3 regions of the Chromobacterium sp. FG89 genome follow, and region 1 is predicted to be linked to each of the others. Evidence: predicted binding sites of a transcription regulator. Region 1 holds the regulator's gene; each other region holds the start of a gene.

Region 1 (9,582 bases):
ACCAAGGTCGTCACCAGCGCCATGCATGTCGACACCGGCAAGAAAATCGCCCGCTCCGCCGCGCCCACCGTATTCTTTCAGGGCAAATCGCACGGCAACTCCGTGGGCTTCGTCTACCAGCAACAGACAGGTTTGTTGAACCTGCTGTCTCACACCAAGATCATTTATGAAAAATAAGCTCCGTCTCCTGCTGGCCGGCCTGGCGCTGGCCGCCGCCTCCGTCGCCCACGCCGAACAGGCCGACCGCACCAAGCCGATGGAAATCACCAGCGACAACGGCTGCACCATGGACCAGATCAAGGGCGTCTCCACTTGCGAAGGCAATGTGGTGATCATCCAGGGCACCTTGCGGCTCAACGCCGACAAAGTCGTCGCCACCCAGGACAAGCAAGGCAACCAGACCCTGGTGGCCACCGGCCGCATCGTCACCTTCCGCCAGAAAATGGACGGCAAGAACGAATGGGTGGAAGGCCAGTCCAGCCGCCTCGACTACAGCAGCGCGGCCAACCTCGCGGTGCTGACCGGCAACGCCCGGGTCAAGCGCGAAGGCGACCTGGTGGTGGGCAATGTGATCACCTACAACACCCAGAACGAAACCTACCAAGTGACGGGCGGCACCGCCACCGGCCCCAACAAGGGCCGCGTCACCGTGATCCTGCAGCCCAAGAACACCGCCTCCCAGCCGGCGACGGCCAAACCCGCCAGCGGAGCCGCCAAATGACGCAAAGCGTGCTCAAGGTGGAGCGCCTGCGCAAACGCTTCAAGAAACGCACCGTGGTCAAGGACGTGGCGCTGGAAATCGCCAGCGGCGAAGTGGTGGGCCTGCTCGGCCCCAACGGCGCCGGCAAGACCACCAGCTTCTACATGATCGTCGGCCTGATCGGCGCCGACGACGGCGAGATTCGCCTGGACGATCAGGTGATCACCCACTACCCCATCCACCAGCGCGCGCGCCTGGGCCTCGGCTATCTGCCGCAGGAAGCCTCCATCTTCCGCCGCATGACGGTGGAGGAGAACATCGCCGCCATCCTGGAAGTGTCCGGCCTCAAAGGCAAGGAACTGGACAAGGAACTGGACCTGCTGCTGGACGACCTCAATATCGGCCACCTGCGCGACAGCAGCGCGCTGTCGCTGTCCGGCGGCGAACGCCGCCGCGTGGAGATCGCCCGCGTGCTGGCCACCCGGCCGCGCTTCATCCTGCTGGACGAACCCTTCGCCGGCGTCGATCCGATCGCGGTGATCGACATCCAGAAAATCATCTCCTTCCTGAAGGAACGCGGCATCGGCGTGCTGATCACCGACCACAATGTGCGTGAAACCCTGCGCATCTGCGACCGCGCCTACATCATCAGCGAAGGCTCGGTGCTCGCCTCCGGCGAGCCGGAAGAACTGGTCAACAACGAGAAGGTGCGCGAAGTTTACCTTGGCGAACACTTCCACCTGTAAGCGATGAAACAGACACTTCAGCTCAAGGTATCGCAGCAGCTGACCCTGACGCCGCAGCTGCAGCAATCGATCAAGCTGCTGCAGATGTCCACCCTCGACCTGCAGACCGAAGTCGAGCGCTTCTTGCTGGACAATCCCTTGCTGGAGCGCGGCGACGAAGCGCCGCAGGGCGAGGCGCCGGACGCCGCCGCCCAGGAACCGGAGGCCCCGGCGGAAAGCCGCGACGACGCCTCCGGCGACGACGGCGAACGCGGCGCGGAGACCGGCGAACTGAGCGACTGGGGCAGCGGCGGACGCCGCGGCGACGGCGACGACGAGCTGGACCCGATGCTGAACGTGCCCTGTCCTATCAGCCTGCGCGAGCACCTGCTGGCGCAGTTGGGCGAAGTGGCGCTGCCTACGCGCGATCAGGCCATCGTCCAGCTGCTGATTGAAGAGCTGGACGACGACGGCTATCTGGGCCAGACGCTGGAAGACATCGCCAGCCACCTGCCGCTGGAACTGGAAATCGAGGCCGACGAGCTGATGATAGGCCTGCGCCTGCTGCAGCAGTTCGACCCGCCCGGCGTCGGCGCGCGTTCGCTGCCGGAAGCGCTGGCACTGCAATTGCAGCGGCTGGACCCGGACGAGCCGCAGCGCGGCCTGGCGCTGGCCATCGTTCGCGACCACCTGGCCTTGCTGGGCAACCGCGACTACACCCGGCTGAAAAAACAGCTGGGCGTGGACGACGCCGCGCTGCGCGCCGCCCAGGCGCTGATCGCCCGCCTCAACCCCCGCCCCACCGCCGGTTTCGGCGCCAGCGACACCCAGTACGTGATCCCCGACGTCTCGGTCAGAAAACGCAAGGGACGCTGGGTGGCCGCCCTCAACGGCGGCGCCGTGCCTCGCTTGCGCGTCAACCAGATGTACGCGCGGCTGCTGGCGGAAAACCGCGGCGGCAACGGCGAAATGTCCTCGCGGCTGCAGGAGGCCAAATGGCTGGTGAAGAACATCCAGCAGCGATTTGACACTATCCTGAAAGTGGCGGAAGCTATCGTTGAACGGCAGCAATCGTTCTTTGAACACGGCGAAGTGGCCATGCGCCCGCTGATTCTGCGCGACATCGCGGACGAGCTGGGCCTGCATGAATCCACGGTGTCCCGGGTCACCACCCAGAAATACCTGCTCTGCCCGCGCGGCCTGTTCGAGCTCAAGTATTTCTTCGGCAGCGCGCTGGAAACCGACAGCGGCGGCGAGTGCTCCGCCACCGCGATCAAGGCCCACATCCGCAGCCTGATCGACGCCGAATCGCCGAGCAAACCGCTGTCCGACAGCGCCCTGGTCGAAGCGCTGGCCAAACAGGGAATACAAGTTGCCAGACGCACGATAGCCAAGTATCGTGAAGCCATGCAGATACCGCCGGTCAACCAGCGCAAGACGCTGTGACCCAGGCGGCGGAATACAGCGATCCGGCCGACCCGACCGGACTGTCAACACCAGAAGGAGCTAGGGTATGAACCTCAAAGTAACTGGACTGCATCTGGAAGTAACTCCCGCCCTGCGCGAATACGTTGAAACCAAAATGGAGCGCGTTACTCGACATGTCGACCATGTGATCGACATTTCCGTTACTCTGTCTGTTGATAAACTGGTGCAAAAGGCCGAAGTCAACGTGCATCTGTCCGGCAAGGACATCCACGTGGAAGCCACCGAATCCGATATGTACGCCGCCATCGATCTGCTGATCGACAAGCTGGACCGTCAAGTGCTGAAACACAAGGAAAAGCAGTCTGAACACCGTGCTCCGGCGCCTGAAGCCAGCCTGTAATCCCTTGAATTGGAAGGCGGGGGCCTGCGGGTTCCCGCTTTTCTTTGCACTTGCCCGTTTTCAGTACTATCAAGGCAACGTAGAATTGCCGGGTTTTTCTCAGCCGCATGCATAATCCAATATGAACCTCATCGGCAAAATCCTGACACCCGAACACGTCCTGCTGGATCTGGACGTCGCCAGCAAGAAGCGCGTGTTCGAGCAAGTCGGCCTCTTGGTTGAAAATACCCGGGGCATCGCGCGCAGCGAAATCTTCGATTGCCTGTTCGCCCGCGAAAAGCTCGGCTCCACCGGCCTTGGCCAGGGAGTGGCGATTCCGCACGGCCGCGCGCGCGGCCTCAAGGACGCGATGGGCGTATTCATCCGTCTGAAGACCCCGATTCCCTTCGACGCGCCCGACGGCAAGCCGGTGCAGTGCCTGTTCGTGCTGCTGGTGCCGGAACAGGCCACGGACCTGCACCTGCAAGTGCTGTCCGAACTGGCGCAGCTGTTCTCCAGCCGCCAGATGCGCGAGCAGATGCTGGGCATCCCCCTGCGCGACGAGCTCTATCAGCTGCTCAATAATTGGGTGCCCAATGCCTAGCATCAGCGTCCGCCGGCTGTACCAGGAAAACCAGCAGAAGCTCAACCTGACCTGGGTCGCAGGCACCGGCGGCGCCGACAATATGATAGGCAACGACGAACAGCGCCCCACGCAGGCGCTGGTCGGCCACCTCAATTTCATCCACCCCAACCGGGTCCAGGTGCTGGGTCTCGCCGAGGTGGACTACCTGAACCGGCTGGAGCAGTCCGCCGCCAAGACCGCGCTGGACCAGCTGTTCCACAAGAGCATGTCGGTGGTGATGGTGGCCAACGACCAGCCGGTGCCCAAGCTGCTGCGCGACTACTGCCACACCCACAACGTCCCGCTGATGACCACCAAGCTGGAAAGCCCCTACCTGATGGATGTGCTGCGCATCTATCTGGCGCGGGCGCTGGCGGTGTCCACCGTGCTGCACGGCGTCTTCCTCGACGTGTTCGAGATCGGCGTGCTGATCATGGGCGATTCGGCGATGGGCAAGAGCGAGCTGGCGCTGGAACTGATTTCCCGCGGCCACGGCATGGTGGCCGACGACGCGGTCGAGCTGTACCGCATCGGCCCCGACACGCTGGAAGGCCGCTGCCCGCCCTTGCTGCGCGACTTCCTGGAAGTGCGCGGCCTGGGCATCCTCAACATCCGCACCATCTTCGGCGAAACCGCCGTGCGGCCGAAGAAGGTGCTGCGGCTGATCATCCACCTGGTCAAGGCCAACGACCAGGCGATGCAGGCGCTGGACCGCCTCAACATCCAGTCGGAAACCCAGGACATCATCGGCGTCACCATCCGCAAAGTGGTGCTGCCGGTGGCCGCCGGCCGCAACCTGGCGGTGCTGGTGGAGGCCGCGGTGCGCAACTACATCCTGCAGCTGCGCGGCATAGACAGCACCCGCGAATTCATCGAACGCCACACCAACTTCCTCAGAGACCAGGAAAATGCGCCTGATATTGATTAGCGGCCTGTCCGGTTCCGGCAAGTCGGTGGCGCTGCGCGCGCTGGAAGACGCCGGCTTCTACTGCGTGGACAATCTGCCGGCCACCATGCTGCACGAGGCGATGTCGCTGTACGCCGACTACGGCTACGAACAGATCGCCATCAGCGTGGACACCCGCTCCGGCCCGTCGCTGGGCGCCTTGCCGGCGGAAATGGAAAAGCTGCGGGCTCAGCATGTGGACGTGCGCCTGCTGTTCCTGGAAGCCACGCCCGCCACCCTGGTCAAGCGCTTCTCCGAAACCCGCCGCCGCCACCCGCTGTCCGGCGCCGACGTCACGGTGGAGGAAAGCATTCTGCTGGAACAGGACATGCTGGCCGAGATCATGGAGCTGGGCACCCGCATCGACACCAGCGAACTGTCCGCCAACGCGCTGCGCAGCTGGGTGCGCGAGCTGGTGGACGCCGACAGCAGCCGGCTGACCCTGATCTTCGAATCCTTCGGCTTCAAGCACGGCCTGCCGCGGGACGCCGACTTCGTTTTCGACGTCCGCTGCCTGCCCAATCCCTATTACGACCCGCAGCTGCGCCCGTTCACCGGCCGCGACCAGCCCATCATCGACTTCTTCCAGCAAACGCCGGAAGTGCAGCAGATGGTGGACGACATCCAGCAGCTGGTCAGTAAATGGCTGCCCTGTTTCAGCATGGAAAACCGCAGCTATCTGACCGTCGCCGTCGGCTGTACCGGCGGTCAGCACCGCTCGGTCTACATCACGGAACGCCTTGCCCGCCTGTTCGCCGCCGAACAGGTGCTGGTGCGCCATCGCCAGCTCTACCGCCAGAACTGAACGCATTCGGGCCGCCCGCCTACAGGAGACATTCATGCGCCCGATCCAAACCGTCACCGTCGCCCTGACCGGCGCCTCCGGACTGCCCTACGGCCTGCGGCTGATCGATTGCCTGATCGCCGCCGGCGTTCGCGTCTGGGTGCTGTATTCGCAGGCCGCGCAAGTGGTGGCCAAACAGGAAATGGACCTGACCCTGCCCTCGCGCCCGGCCGAAGCCCGGCAATGGCTGATGCAACGCAGCGGCGCGCGCGACGGCCAGCTGGCGGTCTTCGGCCGCGAAGAGTGGTTCGCGCCGGTGGCCTCAGGCTCCAACCCGGCCGACGCCATGGTGGTCTGCCCGTGCTCGATGGGCACGCTGGCCGCCATCGCCCAGGGCAGCAGCGACAATCTGATCGAACGCGCCGCCGACGTCAGCATCAAGGAACAGCGCAAGCTGGTGCTGGTGCCGCGCGAGGCGCCGTTCTCCGCCATCCATCTGGAAAACATGCTCAAGCTGGCTCGTCTCGGCGTTGTCATCCTGCCGCCGTCTCCGGGGTTCTATACTCATCCCAAGACCGTGGACGATATGATCGACTTCGTGGTGGCGCGAATTCTGGATCAGCTCCGCATCGACAATCAATTGACGCCGCGCTGGGGCGAGCCCGCCCCGGACCGCCCCGCGGCCCCCTAGCCAGCCGCCGCGCCGCTTGCGGCCCGGTCAAAGAGGAATCTTGGGATGCCGACACAAGACCAAAGCATTCTCAGCCTGGACGCCTTGCGCCAACTGGAGCGCCAAGCCACCGACGCCGGCTACAACCTGATGCAGCGCGCGGCGATGGCCACCGCGGACTGGGTCAGCCACCACCTGCCCAGCGCGTCCCGGCTGTTGATTTGCGCCGGCCCCGGCAATAACGGCGGCGACGCGCTGTACGCGGCGCTGGAACTGATGCGCCGTCGTTTCCGCGTCGACGTGCTGGTGCCCACCCAGCCCACTAGCCCCGCCACCTCGGAAGCCCTGCATGAGCTGGAGCAGGCCCAGGGCCATGTGATGTTCGATCTGCCGCGCGACTACCGCGCGCCGCAACTGGTCATAGACGGCTTGTTCGGCGTGGGCCTGAGCCGGGACTTCGACCTGGAATGGACCACGCTGATCGACCGCATCAACCAGCTGGGCAGCCCCATTCTGGCGCTGGACTGCCCCAGCGGCCTGGACGCCTATACCGGCGTGCCGGCCAACACCGCGATCCAGGCCAGCCACACCCTGACCTTTTTGTGCCAGAAGCCCGGTCTGTTCAGCGCCTCCGGCGCCGATCTGGCCGGCAATGTGGAACTGGAACTGCTGGACTGCCCGCCCAGATTGATCCCCGCGGCGGACGGCAGCATCAACCAGCCGGACGTCCGCGCGCTGCTGCGGCCGCGCAACAGCCACAAGGGCCTGTTCGGCACCGTCTGCGTGATAGGCGGCGCGCCGGGCATGCTGGGCGCGGCGCTGCTGGCCGGGCGCAGCGCCTTGGCCTGCGGCGCCGGCAAAGTCCATGTCTGCCCGCTGGACGACCGGCTGCCGGTGGACCCGGTGGTGCCGGAGCTGATGATTTCCGCGCTGGACGAAGCGGCCGGCTTGCCCGACGCCGACGTACTGGCCGTCGGCCCCGGCCTGGGCCTGCAAGAACGGGCCGGCCGCCTGCTGGACCAAGTCATCCAGCTGCCGCAGGCGCTGGTCTTGGACGCCGACGCGCTGAACCTGCTGGCCAACGACCACGCCGCCGCCGCCCTGATCGCCAAACGCCAGGCCGGCACCGTGCTGACCCCGCATCCGGCGGAAGCCGCTCGCCTGCTGGGACAAAGCACCGAGACGGTGCAAAAGGACAGGCTGATGGCCGCGCGCCGGCTGGCCAACCACTTCAACTGCGTGGTGGTGCTCAAGGGCGCCGGCAGCCTGATCGTCGGCCCGGACGGCTTCTACCATCTGAACACCAGCGGCGGCCCGGCGCTGGCGGTGGCCGGCCAGGGCGACGTCCTGACCGGCATCATCGCCGCGCTGCTGGCCCAGCGCATGGAGCCGTTCGAAGCCGCCAGCCTGGCCGTGCACATCCATGGCCTGGCCGGCGACGATTTCGAAATGGAAACCGGCGGCCCCATCGGCCTGTCCGCCTCCGACACCGCCTGGCGCGCCAGCCTGATGCTGAACCGCCTGATCCAGGAACGCGCGCAGGAACAGGCCACCTAGATCCAAAACCCTGCAAGCCCCCGGGGAAATCCATTTGCATTAGAATGGGTCATCGGCGCGCGGGCCGGCGGCATGGCCGTCCCGCGGCCCCTCATCCGTCACCCTGGGGATTACCTTGCAGTCACAATCTAAAGCTTACGCCTACGGACTCGCCGCCGTCCTGGCCTGGTCCACGGTGGCCAGCGCCTTCAAGATCAGTCTCGCCCACCTCAGCCCGGCCCAGCTGGTGCTCTACGCCAGCGCCGCCTCTCTCTTCTGCCTGCTGGGACTGCTCGCCGTCCAGGGCAGGCTGCCGGAGCTCGCCCCGGCCCTGCGCCGCCACTGGCGCGCCTCCCTGATCTTCGGCGCCGTCAATCCGGCGCTGTATTATCTGATTCTGTTCCAGGCCTACGCGCTGCTGCCCGCGCAGGAGGCCCAGGCCATCAACTACACCTGGGCCTTGACCATGAGCTTGCTGGCGGTGCCGCTGCTCAAACAAAAGCTGCAACGCCGCGATATCGCCGCCGCGCTGGTCTGCTATCTGGGCGTGCTGGTGATAGGCACCCGCGGCCAGGTGCTGGAACTGCGCTTTTCCGACTCGCTGGGCGTGGCGCTGGCGCTGGCCTCCACCCTGCTGTGGGCCGGCTACTGGATTTTCAACGCCCGCGACGCGCGCGAGCCGGTGATAGGCCTGACGCTCAATTTCGCCTTCTCGCTGCCGCTGAGCCTGGCCTGGTGCGCCTATACCGGACAGCTGGGCCCGGTGGCCTGGCAGGGCCTGGCCGGCGCCGCCTATGTCGGCGCCTTCGAGATGGGCTTCACCTTTGTCCTGTGGCTGACGGCGATGAAGCTGACGCCGAGCACCGCCCGCATCGCCAACCTGATTTTCCTGTCGCCGCTGCTGTCGCTGGCGCTGATTCATTTCCTGATCGGAGAGGCCATCCTGCCCTCCACCCTGGTCGGTCTGGGCCTGATCCTGAGCGGGCTGGCGCTGCAAAAACTGGCCCCGCGCGCCAAGCCCGCCGCGGCGCTGAGCGCCGACGGCGGCGGCTAGCTCCGCGCGCATCCGGATTTGGTATTCGCGCCAGAACTGCCTAGGATTCAGTGTGGGCACTTGGAACTGTGAACATAATGAAAAGCATAAAAACCAAATTGATGTTCTGGTTGATGGCCTGGATCACCGCCATTCTGGGGACGACGGGCCTGTTTTCCTATTTGCACAACCAGGAACGCAATGAGGCCGATTACCAATCCCAACGCGCCGCGGTCAAAGCCCGCCTGGCGATGTCGCTGCCGCACAGCGTCTGGCAGCTGGACGATGAAAACGTCAGGCTGACGCTGGACAGCGAGCTGAGCTGGCCGTCCATCATCGCCATCAGCGTCAAGGGGGAATCCGGGCTCAGCCTGGGCCGCAACCATGACAGCGACGGCAGCATCCGCGACATGCCGCCGTCGGAGGAGCCGCGTTCCGACGACATGCTCAACATTCCCATCGTCTACCAGGGCAAGGAGCACTTGGGCAACGCCACCGTCTATCTGTCGCGCCAGGCGCTGGCCAAGCATCAGCGCGACCAGTTGATCGAACTGTCCGCCCAGATCCTGCTGCTGGACGTGATGATCTTCATGATCATGTCCTTCAATCTGCAACGCTTCCTGTTCCAGCCGCTGGCGCGGCTGCAGCAGGCCTTGAACACCGCCATCCGCGCGCCGGACGCCAGCGGCGCCCAAGTCACCCACGTCGCCGACGACGAGATCGGCGGCATCGTCAACGGCTTCAACCGCATCGTGG
Region 2 (9,582 bases), on a different contig from region 1:
GATCCGAGCGCTGCACGAGTGGTGCGGCGACAACGGCTTCACGCCCTATGTGGTGGTATGGGTCAACGAGCGTGCCGATGTGCCGCGCGAGTACGTGAAAAACAACGAGATCGTGCTGAATATCGGTCTGTCGGCCACCAAGAATCTGCGTATCGACAATGACTGGTTGTCGTTTTCCGCCCGCTTCGGCGGCGTGTCCCGCGACATCTGGGTGCCGATAGGCAATGTGATGTCGATTTTTGCCCGGGAAACCGGCGAAGGCATGGGATTCGAGGTGGAGCTGGGCGAGGCGGAAGCGCCCGCGCCGACGCTGAAACCGGTGGCGGCCGACGAGGAGGCCAAGCCGGCGGAAGCGCCGTCCGAGCCGGATGCGCCGGCCAAGCCGACGGGCCGCCCCAGCCTGCGCATCGTTAAATAGCGGTTTCAACTCCGCAAGCGAAAGCCGGTCCGTCAGGGCCGGCTTTTTCATGGGCGGCTTTCCAAAAAAAAAGGGCGCCAGCGGCGCCCCAAGTCCCTTACCACAACAAGAAAATCCGGATTTATTCGACGCGTTCCCCGTGCAGGATCACGTCCAGCCCTTCGCGCTCTTCGTCTTCCGCGACGCGCAGTCCGATCGCGATATCGATCAGCTTCAGCAAGATGAAGGTGACGACGGCGCAATAAGCCGCGGTGACGCCGACGCCGAGCGCTTGCGCGGCCAGGCTGCCTTCCGCGCCGCCGATTTCCTTGACGGCGAAGACGCCGGTGAGCAGCGCGCCCAGGATGCCGCCGATGCCATGCACGCCGAAGGCGTCCAGGGAGTCGTCATAACCCAGCATGTGCTTGAGCCCGGTGGCGCCCCAGAAGCACACCACGCCGGCCGCCAGGCCGATGATCAGCGCGCCCTTGACGTCCACGAAGCCGGCGGCGGGCGTGATGGCGACCAAGCCGGCGACCGCGCCCGAGGCAATGCCCAGCACCGAAGGCTTCTTCTTGGTGAGCCATTCGGCGAACATCCAGGCCAGCGCGGCGGCGGCGGTGGCGAGCTGAGTGGTGACCATCGCCATGCCGGCGCGGCCGTCCGCCGCGGCGGCGGAGCCGGCGTTGAAGCCGAACCAGCCCACCCACAACATGGACGCGCCCACCAGGGTCAGCACCAGGTTATGCGGCGGCATCGCTTCCTTGCCGAAGCCGACGCGCTTGCCCAGCACCAAGGCGGTCACCAGGCCGGCGATACCGGCGTTGATGTGCACGACGGTGCCGCCGGCGAAGTCCAGCACGCCCTTGTCCGCCATCCAGCCGCCCGGCGCCCAGACCCAGTGAGCCACCGGCACGTAGACCAGCAAGGACCACAGGGCCATGAAGACCAGCATGGCGGAAAACTTCATCCGCTCGGCGAAGGCCCCGGTGATCAGCGCCGGAGTGATGATGGCGAAGGTCATCTGGAAGGTCATGAACACTGATTCAGGAATGGTGCCGGCCAGCGGGTGCACGGCCAGTTTGCCGGCCTCTTTCAGGTAAACCATGCCGTCCAGCATCACGCGGCTCAAATCGCCCAGATAGGGGCTGCCGACGGTGAAGGCCAGGCTGTAGCCGATGACCGCCCACAGCACCGTGATCAGCGCGGTGATGGCGAAGCTTTGCATCAGCGTCGCCAGCACGTTCTTTTTGCGCACCATGCCGCCATAGAACAGCGCCAGGCCGGGAATGGTCATGAACAGCACCAGGGCGGTGGAGATCAGCATCCAGGCGGTGTCGCCGGCGCTGATGCTCTTGGCGTCGGCAATCGCCGGACCCGCCGGCGCGGCGGCCAAGGCCAGCGGAGCCGCCAGGCTCAAGCCGGCGAGCTGAATGGTTGCGAGCAGTTTTTTCATTGTCGTTTCCCCTGTGTCTCTATCGCGGTTCAGACCGCGTCGGCGCCGGTTTCGCCGGTGCGGATGCGCACCACTTGTTCCAGGTCGTAGACGAAGATCTTGCCGTCGCCGATCTTGCCGGTGCGGGCGGACTTTTCGATGGCTTCCACCACCTGATCCAGCAAAGCGTCGTCTATGGCGATCTCCAGCTTGACCTTGGGCAGGAAGTCCACCACGTATTCGGCGCCGCGATAGAGTTCGGTGTGTCCTTTTTGACGGCCGAAGCCTTTGACTTCGGTAACCGTGACCCCTTGCACGCCGATGGCGGACAAGGCTTCGCGGACTTCATCCAGCTTGAAGGGCTTGATGATGGCGGAAACGAGTTTCATGACTGCTCCTTAGGGTCTGATGATCCGGTGGCTTGAGATGAGCGCTGCTGTAGCGTCGATACGCATGAATCGTGCCAGGCCTGATTGGCGCAAAAGAAAACCCTAAGATCATGTTGCAACGCAAAAAAGGCCTGTACTGACCGTTTTGGCACTTTCCCGGTGCATGGGGTCGTGGCGGGCCGCACTGATTTGGTGCCGCAAGCGCTGCGGCGTCAGGGGAGGGGCCTGGCCGGATCGCTCTAGGCCGGGTGCGCGCCGGCGGGTGGCGGACTTGGCTTTTTGCTACACTCTGCACTGTTATCACTTACTCATAAGGAGCCGCGTCATGTTGAGCCAAAAGCTGTTTGAGGAAATCGGCAACAAGATCAGCGAAACCATCGCCGCCAGCCCGGCCAAGGACATCGAGAAAAACGTCAAAGCGATGATGGCTTCCACCTTTAGCAAGATGGATCTGGTGACGCGCGAGGAGTTCGACGTGCAGCAGGAGGTGCTGGTGCGCACCCGGGAGAAGCTGGCGCAGCTGGAGCTGAAGCTGGCGCGCCTGGAGGCGCAGGTGTTCCCGGAGGAAACGCAGGCCGCGGTGGAAGCGCAATCAGAGCTCGGCCACTCCTAGCGATATGACGCTGGCCGTGGTGGCAAGCCGGGCGCTGGCAGGGTTGGAAGCGCCCGAGGTCGCGGTGGAAGTGCATCTGGCCAACGGTTTGCCCGCATTCACCATTGTCGGCCTGCCTGACCTTGAGGTGAAGGAAAGCCGGGAGCGTGTGCGCGCGGCGATTCTGACCTCGGGTTTTGAGTTCCCGGCCCGACGCATCACCGTCAACCTGGCTCCGGCCGATCTGCCCAAGGACTCCGGCCGTTTCGATCTGCCCATCGCCATCGGCATTCTGGCGGCCAGCGGACAGGTGCGTTGCCCCCGTTTGGCGGAGTATGAGATCGCGGGAGAACTGGCTTTGACCGGGGCCTTGCGGCCGGTCCGCGGCGCCTTGGCGATGGCGTGCCGGACGCGGGAAGCGGGGCGGGCCTTCATCTTGCCGATAGCCAGCGCCAAGGAGGCCGCAGTGCTGGAAGGCATGCCCTTGTACGGCGTGAGCACTCTGGTGGAAGCCTGCGCCTTTCTCAACGGCCTCTCCGAACTGGAACCGTATCGACCAGAAGGCGGTTTGCCTCGTTCGGCCCCGGACTACCCCGATCTACAAGACATCAAAGGCCAGCCGCTGGCGCGCCACGCGTTGGAAGTGGCCGCGGCCGGACGGCATAGTCTTTTGATGATGGGGCCGCCCGGCACCGGCAAATCCATGTTGGCCGCGCGTCTGCCCGGCATCTTGCCCGGCATGCCGGACGAAGAGGCGCTGGAAAGCGCCGCCGTGCGCTCCTTGGGGACCGACGGCTTCGTGCTGGACGATTGGGGCGTAAGGCCGTTCCGCTCACCGCACCATACCGCGTCCGCGGTGGCGCTGGTGGGCGGCGGCAGCGATCCGCGGCCGGGAGAAATCAGCCTGGCGCATCACGGCGTCTTGTTTCTGGACGAATTGCCCGAGTTCGATCGCAAGGTGCTGGAAGTGCTGCGCGAGCCTCTGGAGGCCGGGGTGATCCACATCTCGCGCGCCGCGCGCCAAGCCAGTTTTCCCGCGCGCTTCCAGCTGATTGCGGCCATGAATCCCTGTCCGTGTGGTTATCTTGGACATTTCAGCGGAAAATGCAGCTGCACGCCCGAGCAAGTGGGGCGCTATCGAGGTAAAATCTCCGGTCCCTTATTGGATCGCATCGATTTGCACGTTGAAGTGCAGTCCTTGCCGGCGGAGCAGTTGGTGGGCGGGGCCGCCGGCGAGTCCAGCGCCTTGGTGCGCGAACGGGTGGAGACGGCGTATCGTCTGCAATTGGCCCGGCAGGGCAAGGCGAATGCCGGCTTGAGCGGGGCCGAATTGGAGGCGATTGGCGATTTTCACGCCGAGGCGCTGGCATTATTGCGGCAAGTTTTGGACAAGATCGGCTTGTCTGCGCGCAGTTATCATCGGATACTTCGAGTTTCCAGAACCATTGCCGATTTACAGGGTCAGGCAATGGTCATGCGGGAGCATGTGTTGCAGGCGATTCAATTACGACGCGCCGCAATGCCTAATGGCTAACAATAAATAAAGAATTGATCAATCCAGATAGTTTGTTGAACTATTTGATTAGTTAAAAGCGTAAGTGCTGCATGGCAAATCGAGATTTAAAAAATTCCTCCCGTGGTTCCCGCGGTCGCTCATCCAGCTCCAAAAGCGGAGGCGGCGGCATGGTGGCGGGCATCGTCATCGGTCTGATCGTCGGCATTGCCGTCGCGGTCGGCCTCGCCATGTATCTGAATAAGTCCTCTACGCCGTTCAGCAACTTGGAGAAGTTGGATCGCAAGGCGGCCGGCGCTTCCGCGCCGCCGACGGAACTGCTGGCGCCGGGCACCCGTATTGCCGACGCCGCCTCGGAAACCGCCGCCGCTCCGGTGCCGGCGGTCAAGCCGGCTCAGGAGCCGCCTTCCGCTCCGCCGCCGATGCCGACGGAAACCCCGGCCAAGCCGGCCCCGGCCGCGCCGGCGGCCAAGGAAGCCGGCAAGGACGAGCAACGCTTTGATTTCTATAAGATCCTGCCAGGACAGGTGGATGCGGTGCCCGGCAAGAACGGCAAAGCGACGGAACCTTCTGCGCAGCAGCCGGCCAAAAAGGTCTACTTGCAGCTGGGATCCTTCCAGAATCAGGACGAGGCGGACAACCTCAAGGCCAAGCTGGCCTTGTTGGGCGTGGAAGCCAAAATCCAGTCGGTGACTGTGCCGGAAAAGGGGCTGGTGCATCGCGTCAGGGTGGGGCCGTACAACCGCCAGGACGAGGTGGATCGGGTGAAGGCTCAGTTGAAGCAGGACGGCATTGGCGCAACGGTCGTCAAGGCGGAATAAACTCTTCCTCTATTTAGGAAATCGATAATGAAAAAGTGGTTATTGCTTTCGTTGATGCTGTTCAGCGGCCTGGCAAACGCGGCGATTGAGCTGGGCAAGGATTACACCATGCTGGCGACGCCGCAGCCGGTGGCGGATCCGAAAAAAGTCGAGGTGATCGAGTTCTTCTCCTACCATTGCATTCACTGCCTGGAACTTGAGCCGGCGATGAGCGCCTGGGAGAAGAGCAAGCCCGCCGACGTGGCCTTCTCCAAAGAACAGATCGTGTGGCAGAAGTCGATGGAAGGCTTTGTGCGCATGTTCTCCGCCTTCAAGACCTCCGGCACTTACGACAAACTGCATCGCCCGGCTTTCGAGGCCGTGGTGAAGTCGCGCGTCAACCTGTCGGACGAGGGCGTGTTCGCCAACTGGCTGAAGCAGCAGAAGGGCGTTGACGCCGCCAAGGTGATGCAGGCGTACAAATCCTTCGGCGTGAACGCGCAGGTGGCCAAGGCGGCCAAGATGACCCGCGATTACGCGATCCAGGGCACCCCGACGGTGATCGTCAACGGCAAGTACGTGGTGACGCCGGTGGCGCCGGAGCGCATGGTGCAGGTGATCAACGAGTTGGTGGCCAAAGCCCGAGCCGAGAAAAAATAAGAATCGAGCAAGACGCTTGGTGAAGAAGGCAGCCCTGGGGCTGCCTTTTGTGCGTATTAATCCTTGATGGGGGATGGGTGGACATGGATGTGATGCTGTTGGCCAAGGCTTTATTGCTGGGCATTGTCGAAGGGGTGACGGAGTTTTTCCCGATTTCCAGCACCGGGCACTTGATCGTGGTCGGGGATCTGATCGACTTTCAGAACAATGCCGACGTGTTCGAGGTGGTGATACAGCTGGGCGCGATCCTGGCGGTGGTTTGGGAGTATCGGCAGCGCTTTCTGGGCGTGGCGCAGGGGGCTTTGCGGCGGGAGGCCCAGTCGCTGCGCTTCATCAGTAATTTGCTGGTGGCTTTCCTGCCGGCGGCGGTCATCGGTTTTTTCGCGATCAAGGCGATCAAGCACTATTTGTTCAATCCGGTGACGGTGGCGCTGGCCCTGGTGGTGGGCGGCGTCATCATTCTGCTGGTTGAGCGCAAACAGCGCGTGCCGCGGGTGAGCAGCGTGGACGCAATGAGCTGGCAGGACGCCTTGAAAGTGGGGTGTGCCCAAGTGTTTGCCATGGTGCCCGGCACGTCGCGTTCGGGCTCCACCATTATCGGCGGCATGCTGTTTGGCCTGGATCGCAAGGTCGCCACCGAGTTTTCCTTTTTCCTGGCGGTGCCGACCATGTTCGCGGCCACCTTCTACGATGTGTACAAGCATTGGCACCAATTCACCGCCGCCGATGTGCCGGTGATAGGCGTTGGCTTTGTCGCGGCCTTCATCAGCGCCTTCTTCGCCGTGCGTGGTTTGATCCGCTATGTGTCCAGCCATAATTTCAATGCGTTCGCCTGGTACCGCATCGTCTTTGGCTTGGTGATCTTGGCGACATGGCAGCTGGGCTGGGTGAATTGGAGCGCCTGAACTGGCTCAAGGTAGAAATATCTTGACAGTCAAAGCTGGCTTGTATAATATGCAACCTCTCTGACGCGGGGTGGAGCAGTCTGGTAGCTCGTCGGGCTCATAACCCGAAGGTCGTAGGTTCAAATCCTGCCCCCGCAACCAAATTCAAAAACCCAGCTTTCTTTTGAAAGCTGGGTTTTTTGTTTTTCGCGCCGATCTATTTTTTTAAATGGTCGTTGAATAAAAAAAACCGCCGGGTGAGGGCGGTTTTTTTATTGCTCGCGCAGGCGAGATTAAATGCGCTTGGCCAGTTCCGCGGCCTTGCCGATATAGCTGGCCGGGGTCAATTCCAGCAGGCGGGCTTTCTCCGCTTCGGGCAACTCCAGGTTCTTGATGAAGGCATGCAGGGTTTCACGGGTAATGCCGCCCTTGCCGCGCGTCAGCTCTTTCAGTTGCTCGTAGGGGTTGGGCACGCCATGGCGACGCATTACGGTTTGCACCGGCTCCGCCAGCAGCTCCCAGCTATTGTCCAGCTCGGATGCGATTGCCTGAGGATTGATTTCCAGCTTGTTCAGGCCTTTCAGGCAGGCTTTGAGGCCCAGAATGGTGTAGCCGAAGCCCACGCCCATATTGCGCAGCACAGTGGAGTCAGTCAGGTCGCGCTGCCAGCGCGATACCGGCAGCTTTTCCGCCAAGTGGCCCAGGATGGCGTTGGCCATGCCCAGATTGCCTTCGGCGTTTTCGAAGTCGATCGGATTGACCTTGTGCGGCATGGTGGAGCTGCCGACTTCGTCTTTCTTCACTTTTTGCTTGAAATAGCCCAGCGAGATATAGCCCCAGATGTCGCGGTTCAGGTCGATCAGGATGGTGTTGACCCGCGCTAGGACCTGATACAGCTCGGCCATGTAATCGTGCGGTTCGATCTGAATGGTGTAGGGGTTGAAGGTCAGGCCCAGGCCGGTGACGAAGCGGCCGCAGAAGCTTTCCCAGTCGATGTCGGGGTAGGCGACCAGATGGGCGTTGTAATTGCCCACCGCGCCGTTGATCTTGCCGAGGATTTCCTGATGAACCAGTTGCTCGCGCTGACGTTTCAGGCGGTAGACCGTATTGGCCAACTCCTTGCCCATCGTGGACGGGGTCGCAGGCTGGCCATGGGTGCGGCACATCATCGCGGTGTCGGCCAGTTCGTGGGCCAGTTTTTGCAGCTTGTGGATGACTTCGTCGATCGCGGGCAGCACCACGGTGTTGCGCGCGGTTTTCAGCATCAGCGCGTGTGACAGATTGTTGATGTCTTCGGAGGTGCAGGCGAAGTGGATGAACTCGCTGGCCGCCATCACTTCCGGATTGCCGGACAGGCGTTCCTTCAGCCAGTATTCGATGGCTTTCACGTCGTGATTGGTGCGCGCCTCGATGGCTTTGACTTCTTCGCCGTGTTGCACGTTGAAGTTGGCGATCACGTCGTCGATTTCACGGATGGTGGCCTCCGAGAAGGAAGGCACTTCCTCGATGCCCGGCTCGGCGGCCAGCATCTTCAGCCATTCCAGCTCCACTTTGATGCGGAACTTCATCAGGCCGTACTCGGAAAACAGATTGCGCAAGGCCTCGACTTGGCCGGCGTAGCGGCCATCCAGGGGGCTTAGGGCGGTCAGCGTGGTCAGGTTCATGCTGGGTAGTTCCAAACGTGGGTTGCCGGTGTTCTGGCGGGTTGCGGTACAAAATCGCTCATTGCTCAGCGCAGACGGCGCGCGAGCGCCGCGGCCAACTCCTCCGCGGCTTGCGGTCGGAAGCGGAAAAACAGCTCCGGTTCAATCATTTCCAGCTCCATGACCGCCAGGCGGTCATGGTTGTCGCGAATCATGTCGACGCGCGCGTACAGCACGTCGAAAGGGACCGCCCGCACGGCGGCTTCGGCGAAAGCGATCTCTTGCGCGTCGGCCTGATGCGGGTGGACCTGGCCGCCGTGATCGTCTTGCACGCGGAAGTCGCCGGACTTCGGCGTTTTGCGGATGGCGTGGCTGAAGCGGCCGTCGATGACGATCAGGGACAATTCTCCCTGGCTCAGCACATTGTGTTGCATGGGCTGCAGCAGCATGGTCTCCTGCTGGATCAGCTCGGCGTATACGCATTCCAGCGATTCCGCGTTTGTCGGGGCGACGCGATAAGTGTGCCGGGCGGCTCCGGAGACGGCCGGTTTCAAGATGGCGTCGTCCCAGTTCCGCTCTTCCAGTAACTGGCGCAGCGTTTGCGGCGCGCCTTTCTCAATGTAGCGCGTGTCCACCGTATGAACAGCGTTTTGTTGCAGCTCGGACAGGTAGTGTTTGTCCAGATTCCAGCGAATCAGCTCAATCTCGTTGAAGAGGCGGGTTTGAGCGGCCGCGCGCGCCAGCCAGTCGGAAAACGCGGGCAGGCGCTCGAAGTAATCCCAAGTGGTGCGGAACAGTGCGCAAGCCGAGTCGGCCCAGTCCATGTCCGGATCGTCCCAGGCCAGGCGGCGGACGCGCAAGCCCTGGCGCTGCAGCGCCGCCAGCACCAGGCCGTCTTCATGATGAACCTGGCGGCGGTACCAGTCACCGTCGTCAGGCGGCAGCAGGCGCGAATCGGTCAGAACGGCAACATCGAGCGACATCGAAATCCTTTTACATCAAGAAAAACGGGTGCTAGGCACCCGTTTCAGCTTACATGCCGGGCATCATGCCCTTCATGCCGCGAAGCATTTTCATCATGCCTCCCTTGGAGGAGAACTGCTTCATCATTTTCTGAGTCTGTTCGAACTGGTTCAGCAGCTTGTTGACCTCCTGCACCGTCACGCCGGCGCCGGCGGCGATGCGTCGTTTGCGGCTGGCCTTGAGCAATTCCGGCTTATGGCGCTCTTGCGGCGTCATCGAGTTGATGATGCCTTCGATGCGGCGCAT
Region 3 (9,582 bases), on a different contig from region 1:
GTCGAACAGCGCGACGGCCGGCAGGCCGGGGCGGTCGGAGAGCCGCTCCGGCGGCACGCCCCAGTGGGCGGCCACTTCGGCGCGGTGTTGCGGGTTGGCGATATCGCGGTGGGCGGCCAGCATGGTGGCCATGCCGCCCACTTCGCGGCCGCCCATGGCGTTGGGCTGGCCGGTCAGCGAGAAGGGGCCGGCGCCGGGGCGGCCGATCTGGCCGGCGGCCAGATGCAGATTGATCAGCGCCAGGTTTTTGGCGGTGCCGTGGCTGGACTGGTTCAAGCCCATGCAGTACAGCGACAGGCTGGCCGGGCTGCGGCCGAACCATTCGGCGGCGGTGGTCAGATCGGCCTCGGCGATGCCGCACAGGCCGGCGGCCTGGCGCGGCGAATAGTCGCGCAGCAGGCGCTTGAGCGCGTCGAAGCCCTCGGTGTGGGCGGCGATGTAGCTCTCGTCTATCAGCCCTTCCCAGATCAGGTGGTGCAGCATGCCGTTGAACAGCGCCACGTCGCTGCCGGGCTGGATCTGCAAATGCAGGTCCGCCAGCGCCGCGGTGTCGGTGCGGCGCGGGTCCACCACGATCCACTTGCGGTCCGGCCGCGCCGCCTTGGCGGCCTCCAGCCGGCGGAACAGCACCGGGTGGGCGTAGGCCGTATTGCTGCCGGCCAGCAGCACGCAATCGGCCAGGTCCAGGTCCTGGTAGCAGGTGGGCGGGCCGTCGGCGCCCAGCGCCAGCTTGTAGCCGCTGACGGCGCTGGACATGCACAGCCGGGAGTTGGTGTCGATATTGTTGCTGCCGATCAGGCCCTTGGTCAGCTTGTTGAACAGATAGTAGTCCTCGGTCAGCAGCTGGCCGGAGGCGTAGACCGCCACCGCGTCCGGCCCGTGGCGGCGGATGACGCCGGCCAGCCGCTCGGCCACGGTGTCCAGCGCGCTGTCCCAGTCCACGCGCCGGCGCGCGGCGTCGCGGGTCAGCCGCAGTTCGGGGTGCAGCGCGCGGCCGGACGGGCTGGCGCAGCTGTCCGCCAGCGCCAGGCCCTTGGTGCACAGCCGGCCGTGGTTGGCCGGGTGGGCCGGATCGCCTTCCACGCCGGTGACGCGCGCGCCGTCGCTGTGGATCAGCACGCCGCAGCCGACGCCGCAGTAACAGCAGGTGGAGGGGGTGGTGGTCATGGCGCGGTCCCCGGGTTCACAGTTGCAGGTAGACGTCGCCGTCCCGCAGGCTGACCGGGAAGCGTCGCGCGCAGCCGCGGTCAGGCGCCTGGGCTTCGCCGTCGTCCAGATTGAGGGTCCAGCCGTGCAGCGGGCAGGTGACCGCCGCGCCGTGCACCAGGCCCTGGCTCAGCGGGCCGCCCTTGTGCGGGCAGCGGTCCAAGAGCGCGAACACTTGCTGCGGCTGCGGCCGGAACAGGGCGATGTCGCCGTCGTCGCGCGCCAGCACGCGGCTGCCCAGCAGCGGGATGTCGTCCAGCGCGCAGATGCGCAGCCAGCGGGAGGAGGGGGGCGGGGTGGGTTCCATGGCGGCCTCAGGCGATGACTTTCAAGGGGATGTATTCCTGGCGCTGCGCGCCGGCGATGCGGGCGGCCCAGGGGTCGGGCAGGCCTTCCAGCGCGAACAGCAGCCGCTGGTACAAGGCCTGGCGGTTGGCGGCGTCGTCCACCACCCGCGCCTTGACGTAATCCAGGCCGACGCGGGCGATGTAGCGGACGGTGCGGTCCAGGTAATAGCCCTCCTCGCGGTAGAGCTGCAGGAAGGCGCCGCTGTATTCCTTCACTTCCTCGGCGGTTTTCACCTTGCACAGGAATTGCGCCACCTCAGTCTTGATGCCGCCGTTGCCGCCCACGTACAGCTCCCAGCCGGAGTCCACCGCGATCACGCCCACGTCCTTGATGCCGGCTTCGGCGCAGTTGCGCGGGCAGCCGGACACCGCCAGCTTGACCTTGTGCGGCGCCCACATATTGGCCAGCATGGTTTCCAGGTCTATGCCCATCTGGGTGCTGTTCTGGGTGCCGAAGCGGCAGAATTCGCTGCCGACGCAGGTTTTCACGGTGCGGATGGATTTGCCGTAGGCGTGGCCGGATTGCATGCCCAGGTCTTTCCAGACATCGATCAGGTCTTCCTTGCGGATGCCCAGCAGGTCGATGCGCTGGCCGCCGGTGACCTTGAGCATGGGCACCCGGTATTTGTCGGCCACGTCGGCGATGCGGCGCAGCTCGGCGGCGTTGGTGACGCCGCCCTTCATCTGCGGGATCACCGAGAAGGTGCCGTCCTTCTGGATATTGGCGTGCACCCGCTCGTTGACGAAGCGGCTTTGCGGATCGTCCACCGCCTCGCGCGGCCAGGTGGACAGCAGGTAGTAGTTGATCGCCGGGCGGCAGCTGGCGCAGCCGTTGGGGGTGCGCCATTCCAGGAAGTGGTAGACCGCGGCGTGGTCCAGCAGGCGGTGGTCGCGGATGGCCTTGCGCACCTCGGCGTGACTGTGATCGGTGCAGCCGCAGACGGCCTTGGTCTTGGGCGCTTCCTGGAAGCTGGAACCCACGGTGTTCATCAGGATCTGTTCCACCAGGCCGCTGCAGGAGCCGCAGGAGCTGCCGGCCTTGGTGCATTGCTTGACCTCGTCCAGGGTGAACAGGCCGTTTTCCTTGATCGCTTTGACGATGGCGCCCTTGCTGACGCCGTTGCAGCCGCAGACTTCGTCGCCGTCCCGCATGCCGGCGGCGCGGCTCTGGCCTTGGACGCCGACGTCGCCGATGGCGGTTTCGCCGAAGATCAGCCGCTCGCGCAGATCGCCTATCGCGCGCTGTTCGCGCAGCAGCTTGAAGTACCAGGCGCCGTCGGCGGTGTCGCCGTATAGGCAGACGCCGATCAGCTTGTCCTCGCGCAGCACCAGTTTCTTGTACAGGCCGCCGGCCGGGTCGGACAGCACGATCTCTTCGCAATCGCCGCCGCCGATGAAGTCGCCGGCGGAGAACAGATCGATGCCGGTGACCTTGAGCTTGGTGGCCATCACCGAGCCCTGGTAGCGGCTGCTGCCCAGTTGGGCCAGATGGTTGGCGCAGACCTTGGCCTGTTCGAACAGCGGCGCCACCAGTCCGTAGCAGACGCCGCGGTGGCTGACGCATTCGCCCACCGCGTAGATGCGCGGGTCGAAGGTCTGCAGCGCGTCGCTGACCACCACGCCGCGCTCGCAGTGCAGGCCGGCGCCGGCGGCCAGCGCGATATTGGGGCGGATGCCCACCGCCATCACCACCAGCTTGGCCTCCAGGGTTTCGCCGTCGGCGAGCTTCGCCGCCGCCACCGCGCCATGGCCGTCGTCCAGCAGCGCGGCGGTCTGGCGGCCCAGCAGGAAGCGCAGGCCGCGCGCTTCCAGCGAGGCCTGCAGCAACTGGGCGGCCGCGGGGTCCAGTTGTCTTTCCAGCAGCCAGTCCGCCAGGTGGACCACGGTGACGTCCATGCCGCGCTGTTTCAGGCCGTAGGCGGCTTCCAGGCCGAGCAGGCCGCCGCCTATCACCACCGCCCGGCCGCCGCCGGCGCTGGCGGCCAGCATGGCTTCGGTGTCGCGGATGTCGCGGTAGCCGATGACGCCGGCGAGATCGCGGCCCGGCAGCGGCAGCATCACCGGCAGCGAGCCGGTGGCGAGCAGCAGCCTGTCGTAAGGGGCGACGCTGCCGTCGTCGGCGCGCACCAGGCGGCGCGCGCGGTCCAGCTCCACCACGGTCTTGCCGGTGTAAAGGCTGATGCCGCGTTCGGCGTACCAGGCGCGCGGATTGAGCACGATGTCGTCGAAGGTCTGTTCGCCGGCCAGCACCGGCGACAGCTGGATGCGGTTGTAATTGGGGTGCGGCTCGGCGCCGAACACGGTGATGTCGTACAGGTCCGGCGCCAGCGTCAGCAGCTCTTCCACGGTGCGGATGCCGGCCATGCCGTTGCCGACCACCACGAGTTTGGGTTTGGTCATGATGGATGTCCTCGCGGGTTCAGAGCCGGGCGCTGGCGAGAGACCAGCCGGCGCGCCAGCGCTGGCGCAGCCCGGCCAGGCCGGCCCAGCCGGCCAAGGCCAGCGCGGCGTACAGCCACAGTCCGATGGCGTAGCCGCCGCTGGCCTGCTTGATCACGCCCAGGCCGGCAGCCAGCAGGAAGCCGCCGACGCCGCCGGCCATGCCGATCAGGCCGGTGACCGCGCCGATCTCGCCGCCGAAGCGCTGCGGCACCAGCTGGAACACCGCGCCGTTGCCGGCGCCGAGGCAGAGCATGGCCAGCACGAACAGCAGCAGCGCGCCGCCGGCGCCGCCCGCTTCCAGTCCGGCGGCGAACAGCAGCGCCGCCACCGCCAGGTAGACGGCCAGCAGCGAGCGGGTGCCGCCGACGCGGTCCGCCAGTACGCCGCCCAGCGGCCGCATCATCGAGCCGGCGAACACGCAGGCGGCGGTATAGAGCCCGGCGGTCTTGGCGTCGAAGCCGAACTGGTCGTGGAAATAGCCGGGCAGCGCGCTGGCGAAGCCGGCGAAACCGCCGAAGGTGATGGCGTAGAACAGCATCAGCCACCAGGCGTCGCGCTGGGCCAGCACCGCCAGATAATCGGCCCAGCGCTTGGGCGGCGGCGCGCCTGGCGCGTCCTTGGCCAGCCGGGCGAACAGCAGCAGCGCCAGCAGCAGCGGCAGACAGGCGAGGCCGAACACGTTCTGCCAGCCAAACTGCAGCGCCAGCGCCGGCGCGAACAGCGCCGCCAGCACGGTGCCGGAGTTGCCGGCGCCGGCGATGCCCAGCGCCGTGCCCTGATGCGCCGGCGGATACCAGCGCGAGGCCAGCGGCAGCGCCACGGCGAAGGAGGCGCCGGCCACGCCCAGGAACAGGCCCAGCAGCAGCGCGCCGCCCAGGCTGGAGAGGCCGACGCGCCAGGCGGCGAGCAAGGCGGCGATGACGACGATCTGGGCGATCAGCCCGGTGCGCTTGGCGCCGATGCGGTCCGCCAGCATGCCGACGGCCAGCCGCAGCAGCGCGCCGGCCAGGATGGGAGTGGCCACCATCAGCGCGCGTTCTTGGGTGTCCAGGTCCAGCGCGGCGGCGATGGGCACCTGCAGCGGGCCCAGCAGATACCAGACCATGAAGCTGAGGTCGAAGTAGAGAAAGGCGGACAGCAAGGTGGGCTTGTGCCCGGTGTGCCAGAAAGAACGGTCCATGCGAAACTCCTGTGCCGCGAGCGGCCGGGGGCCGGCCAAAATAAAAACGGCGTTCGCTCCTCGGTGATAGCAGGAGCGGACGCCGTTGTCCGTTGCCGTCCCGGCCGCCATTGGCCGGACAAGCATTTGGGGTGGGCGGGGCACGTCTTTGTGCCAGGCCCGGCTTGACTTATGCAAACGCCGTGCCAGCCTCCGCGAGCCGGAAATCCGGGTTTCGCGTGGATTCGCGGCGGGAAGCCGCACCGCGCTGGTGCGAAAATAGCCGGCCGCGCACTGAGTTTGTGCGTTGCAACATGCGGGGCTTAATCAAGCAGACGCTCCGTCGCCGGGTAGCGCGGCCGTCCGTCCCACTCCACGCCGTCGCACAGCCGGCTGCGGCGCTGCGGCCGGGCCGGCACGGGCAGGCCCAGCGCGTCTGCCGCCTGCCGGTAAAGCCGGCTCTGGCTCACCGCGGCGGCCACGGCCTGCGCGTCCTCGTCGCCGCGCAGCCAGCCCCAGCGCCGGAACTGGTCGATGAACCAGACGCCGTCGGACGGATAGGGATGGTTGACCCGGCCCTGGTCGAAGAAGCGCAGCGCCGACGCGCCGGCGGCGGCCGAGGGCAGGGTGGCGGCGATCAGCGTTTCCGGCAGGGCGATATGCTCCGGCCGCGCCAGCCAGCGCGCCGCCTGGCGGCGGTTTTCGCCGTGCTCCAGCCAGCGGCAGGCCTCCAGCAGCGCCATGATCAGCGCGGCGGCGGCGGCCGGTTCTTCTTGCGCGAAACCACGGCGGCAGAGCAGGGCTTTTTCCGGGTGGCCGGGCCAGATCTCGCCGCTGGCGACGGCGATGCGGCCGGCCTGGCGCGCCGCCGCCTGCTGGTGCCAGGGCTCGCCCGCGCAAAAACCGTCCAGCTGGCCGGCTTCCAGCGCCGCGCCCATCTGCGGCGGCGGAATCACCACCAGGCGCGCGTCGCGCAGCGGGTCCAGGCCTTGCGCCGCCAGCCAGTAATTGAGCCACAACGCGTGGGTGCCGGCGGGAAAGGTGTGCGCCAGCGTCAGCGGCGCGCCGCCTTGGCGGACGCGGCGCGGCAAGGCCTGCTGCGGCGCCGCCGCCAGAGCGTCGGCCAACGGGTGGCTGAGGGTGATGGCCTGGCCGTTCTGGTTCAGCGTCATCAGCAGCGCCATGTCCGCTTGCGGGCCGGCGAGGCCCAGCTGCATGCCGTAGGCCAGGCCGTACAGCGCCGCGGCGGCGTGCAGGCGGCCGTCCAGCAGCTTGTCGCGCACCGCGCTCCACGAAGGCTGGCGCAGCAATTCCAGTTCAAGGCCGTGGCGGCGGTCCAGGCCGAGCTGGCGCGCGACGATCAGCGGCGCGCTGTCGGTCAGCGGCAGATAGCCCAGGCGCAGGCGGTGGGGGACGGTCATGGGATTTCCTCGCGGCTCAGCCTAGCAGTTCGGCGGCCTGGATCAGTTGTCGGGCGAGATCGGCGACGCGCAGGCCCTCGCGCATCGCCTGCCGGCGCAGCGCCTGGTAGGCGTCGTTTTCGCTGAGCCGGCGCTTGTCCATCAGAATGCCCTTGGCGCGCTCGATCAGCTTGCGTTCGGCCAGTTGCTGTTCCGCCGCCGCCAGCCGCTGTCGCAGCCGGGCGTCCTCGGCGAAGCGGGCGCGGGCCAGGTCGATGATGGGCGCCAGCCGCGCCGCGTCGGCCTGGTCCACCACATAGGCCGCCACGCCGGCGTGGACGGCGGCTTCTATGGTGGGCAGGTCGCCCTGGTCGGCGAACATCACCACCGGGTGCGGCGCGATCTCGCCCAGCAGCGCCAGCTGCTCCAGGGTGTCGCGCGACGGGGATTCGGTGTCCACGATCACCACGTCCGGCCGCAGCCGCTCCACCGCCTGCAGCAGCGCCGCGGCGCCGTCCACCTCGGCGACAACGGCGTAGCCGGCGCGCGCCAGCGCCTGGCGCAGCGAGGCGATGGTTTTGGCGTGGTCGTTGACCAGCAGCAGGCGCAGCGGCGGAGGCGTGGACATTGCGGCACCGGGGAGAAGGGACGGCTTGGCTGAAGCAAGCGCCGTGCCCAAGGGAATTCTTGACGCGATTTTTAGCGAGGACGGGGCCGGATTGACGCGGCGTTTAGCCGCGATGTCTTAGAGTGGCTAACAAAAATCAGTTTTACGGCTGAGGCAAGGCGTGCCGACGCAGGCAGTACTTGAGTACGACAAGTCGGCGCAACGCAGCATCAGGGGTTTGTTAGCCGCTCTTATCGTGGAGCGGAGACAAGGCCAATGGACAGGAGGTGAAACACGGGTGAACAACAGTCGTTGGCGAGGCCGGCCCCGCGCGAGCGGAGCCGGCCGATTTCATTTGAGTTTGACGTTCCAGTTGTCCTCGACGCAGCGCTGGTAGTTGCCGGCTTGCAGCGCGCTGTACGGGGTCTGGTAGTTCACCAGCTGGCATTTGTAGTCATTGCCCCATTTCCAGTCCTTTTCCCAATAGATGTTGTAGGCGGCGGAGCTGGCGGCGCTGAAGCGCTGCATATTGGCGCAGGACAGCTGCTCGTTGCCGTAGTCCCAGCCCAGGTCCTTGGCGAACTGGCGGTAGTAATCGATGCGGTTCTGCGCCGCCTGGCGCTCGGTGCCGCCGCCGCACTCGGCGTTGATGATCTGGATGGTGGTGGCGAAGTTGTTGCCGGCGCCGGCGGCCTTGTCCGCGGCGTTGGGCACCCAAGTGCCGTCCAGCACATGCAGCATCGACGGCTTGGGCGGCTGCGGGAAGACGAAGAAGAAGGTGGCCGAGCTCAGGTTGAGCCAGGTGGAGGCCACCAGGTCCGGGTTCTTCAGCAGCACGGATTGGTCGCCGTCGTGCATGGCTTGGGAGAAGGGGCCGTAGTTGTAGTTGTAGGACAGCTGCTTGGCGCCGCGGCCGAAGTACTTTTTCCAGCTGCCGTCGGCGTTCTTGCCGCAGGTCCACACCTTGTTGAACACCGGATCGGCGCATTCGGTGTTGTAGCCGCAGCCGGGGCCGGTTTCGGCGCAGCCCATTTCGCGCAGGTATTTCAGACCTTGCCGCCATTCCGGCACCGTGTCGCTGCGGTTGTGGTCGCCGGTTTCCTGGGCGAAGTGGGCGAACATGGTGGCCAGGCTGTGGCGGCAGATGGCGTCGCCGTCGCGGCCGTCGCCGTAGTCGTCGCAGATGGCGGGGAACTTGGCGATGGCCTGCAAGAAGCGCTGGTAGCTGTAGCTGGCGTCGCGGCGGGAGAAGTAATACTCCCACTTGGCGGCAGGCAGCAGGCGCTCCACCCGGCGCACGTTCAGCGGGTTGGCGGCGCGGCCGGGGGTCACTTGTTCCACCTGGGCGTTAGGCAGGGTGCGGATCGAGGCTTTGACGTTGCGGAAGAAGGGGGTGTCGGTCAGAGCGGCTTCGTATTGCAGCGCTTGCTGCAGCGTGGGCGGCTGAGGCTGGCCCGGTTCGGCCAAAGCCGTGGCCTGGGCCGCCGCCGGCGTCCAGCTGCCTCTGGGATTGGCGGCCGGCGTTTCGGCGCGGGTGCGCCATTTGGCCTGCCAATCCTGGCCTTGCCATTGGACTTGCTGTCCGGCCTGATAGACGGCGCCGGCGTTCCAGGGCGCGGCCAAAACGGACTGGCAGGCCAGGCTCAGCAGCAGGGCGGTGAAGGGTTTGCGCATGTTGGCTCCTGTTGTCGGGCTGCCGGCGCGGGGGACGCCGCGCGAAATCATCGCAGCCGTTTATGGGGGCCTCGACAAACCCGTTGCGCGGTCCGATGGCCTCGCTCAGTCACAGGCTTCTGGCTTTGCCTTGCGCGCAGTCTCGGGGCTTGCGTTCTGATGTCAGAGGACGCGTCTTGCTCTTGAACGGATCGCGGCGGTTTTCGAGGTTGCCCTAGATGGTTTTCTGCCGCGCGCGACGCACGGCATAGATACCACTATGGAACCAATTTTTGATATGTCAAACGACTTTTTGAAGGAGAATGGGATTGACGCGGCCATGCGGCCGGCGCGCGGCTAAGCCGGAAGGGGCGAAGAAGGCGGAAGCGGCCGCGGCGGGCGCCGGGGTGAGATCCCGGACGGGTGCGGCGTTGAGCGTCAATCGGATCGTGCGGCCGTCTCAGGGGCGAGAGGCGTTGATCCAGGCGTCGTGCGGGTAGCTGGCGGAATCCAGGCCCAGTTCCGACGAAAAAGTGACGTGACAGTGACGTCCTACTGCATTGACCGCAATCACGGTAAATGTGATTGCGGCGCTATCGTGTTGTTCGGCGATGTAATCGCCGGGTTTGAGTTCATTGACTCGCAAATGTTGCTCCAGGGCATGACCGCGATAGCGGGTCATGCCGGCAGATCAACGGCGTCGGTTGTGATGGGGGCGAGGCGTGCCGCCGCCGGCCGGCGCCGTCGGATGACGGAAATTGATGCGGC

Evidence for each region. The regulator sigma-54, encoded in region 1, starts transcription at its own class of promoters, with help from an activator protein. The targets are predictions, from matches to a motif close to CTGGCACGCTTCATGCTT.
Region 2: the regulator sigma-54 is predicted to act here: its motif matches at 2,282-2,299, upstream of glnK (P-II family nitrogen regulator).
Region 3: the regulator sigma-54 is predicted to act here: its motif matches at 7,215-7,232, upstream of ACODRW_RS05650 (ANTAR domain-containing response regulator).

The regions. Positions count from the first base shown of each region.
Region 1 is NZ_JBMDIQ010000002.1:267,066-276,647, reverse strand. Features, by position in the region: gene lptC (LPS export ABC transporter periplasmic protein LptC) at 1-177, shown strand, start outside; gene lptA (lipopolysaccharide transport periplasmic protein LptA) at 167-721, shown strand; gene lptB (LPS export ABC transporter ATP-binding protein) at 718-1,446, shown strand; gene ACODRW_RS03245 (RNA polymerase factor sigma-54) at 1,450-2,871, shown strand; gene hpf (ribosome hibernation-promoting factor, HPF/YfiA family) at 2,939-3,253, shown strand; gene ptsN (PTS IIA-like nitrogen regulatory protein PtsN) at 3,375-3,836, shown strand; gene hprK (HPr(Ser) kinase/phosphatase) at 3,829-4,785, shown strand; gene rapZ (RNase adapter RapZ) at 4,766-5,608, shown strand; gene ACODRW_RS03220 (flavin prenyltransferase UbiX) at 5,643-6,278, shown strand; gene ACODRW_RS03215 (NAD(P)H-hydrate dehydratase) at 6,324-7,814, shown strand; gene ACODRW_RS03210 (DMT family transporter) at 7,930-8,847, shown strand; gene ACODRW_RS03205 (sensor histidine kinase) at 8,925-9,582, shown strand, end outside.
Region 2 is NZ_JBMDIQ010000001.1:165,467-175,048, forward strand. Features, by position in the region: gene ACODRW_RS00720 (ClpXP protease specificity-enhancing factor) at 1-418, shown strand, start outside; gene ACODRW_RS00725 (ammonium transporter) at 540-1,853, opposite strand; gene glnK (P-II family nitrogen regulator) at 1,883-2,221, opposite strand; gene ACODRW_RS00735 (accessory factor UbiK family protein) at 2,547-2,834, shown strand; gene ACODRW_RS00740 (YifB family Mg chelatase-like AAA ATPase) at 2,839-4,347, shown strand; gene ACODRW_RS00745 (SPOR domain-containing protein) at 4,497-5,147, shown strand; gene ACODRW_RS00750 (thiol:disulfide interchange protein DsbA/DsbL) at 5,175-5,786, shown strand; gene ACODRW_RS00755 (undecaprenyl-diphosphate phosphatase) at 5,870-6,691, shown strand; tRNA gene ACODRW_RS00760 (tRNA-Met) at 6,756-6,832, shown strand; gene purB (adenylosuccinate lyase) at 6,964-8,334, opposite strand; gene ACODRW_RS00770 (ATP-grasp domain-containing protein) at 8,400-9,296, opposite strand; gene ffh (signal recognition particle protein) at 9,346-9,582, opposite strand, start outside.
Region 3 is NZ_JBMDIQ010000004.1:153,341-162,922, forward strand. Features, by position in the region: gene ACODRW_RS05625 (nitrate reductase) at 1-1,167, opposite strand, end outside; gene nirD (nitrite reductase small subunit NirD) at 1,184-1,513, opposite strand; gene nirB (nitrite reductase large subunit NirB) at 1,521-3,953, opposite strand; gene ACODRW_RS05640 (MFS transporter) at 3,973-5,175, opposite strand; gene ACODRW_RS05645 (CmpA/NrtA family ABC transporter substrate-binding protein) at 5,478-6,575, opposite strand; gene ACODRW_RS05650 (ANTAR domain-containing response regulator) at 6,592-7,182, opposite strand; gene ACODRW_RS05655 (glycoside hydrolase family 19 protein) at 7,513-8,835, opposite strand; gene ACODRW_RS05660 (hypothetical protein) at 9,275-9,496, opposite strand; gene infA (translation initiation factor IF-1) at 9,506-9,582, opposite strand, start outside.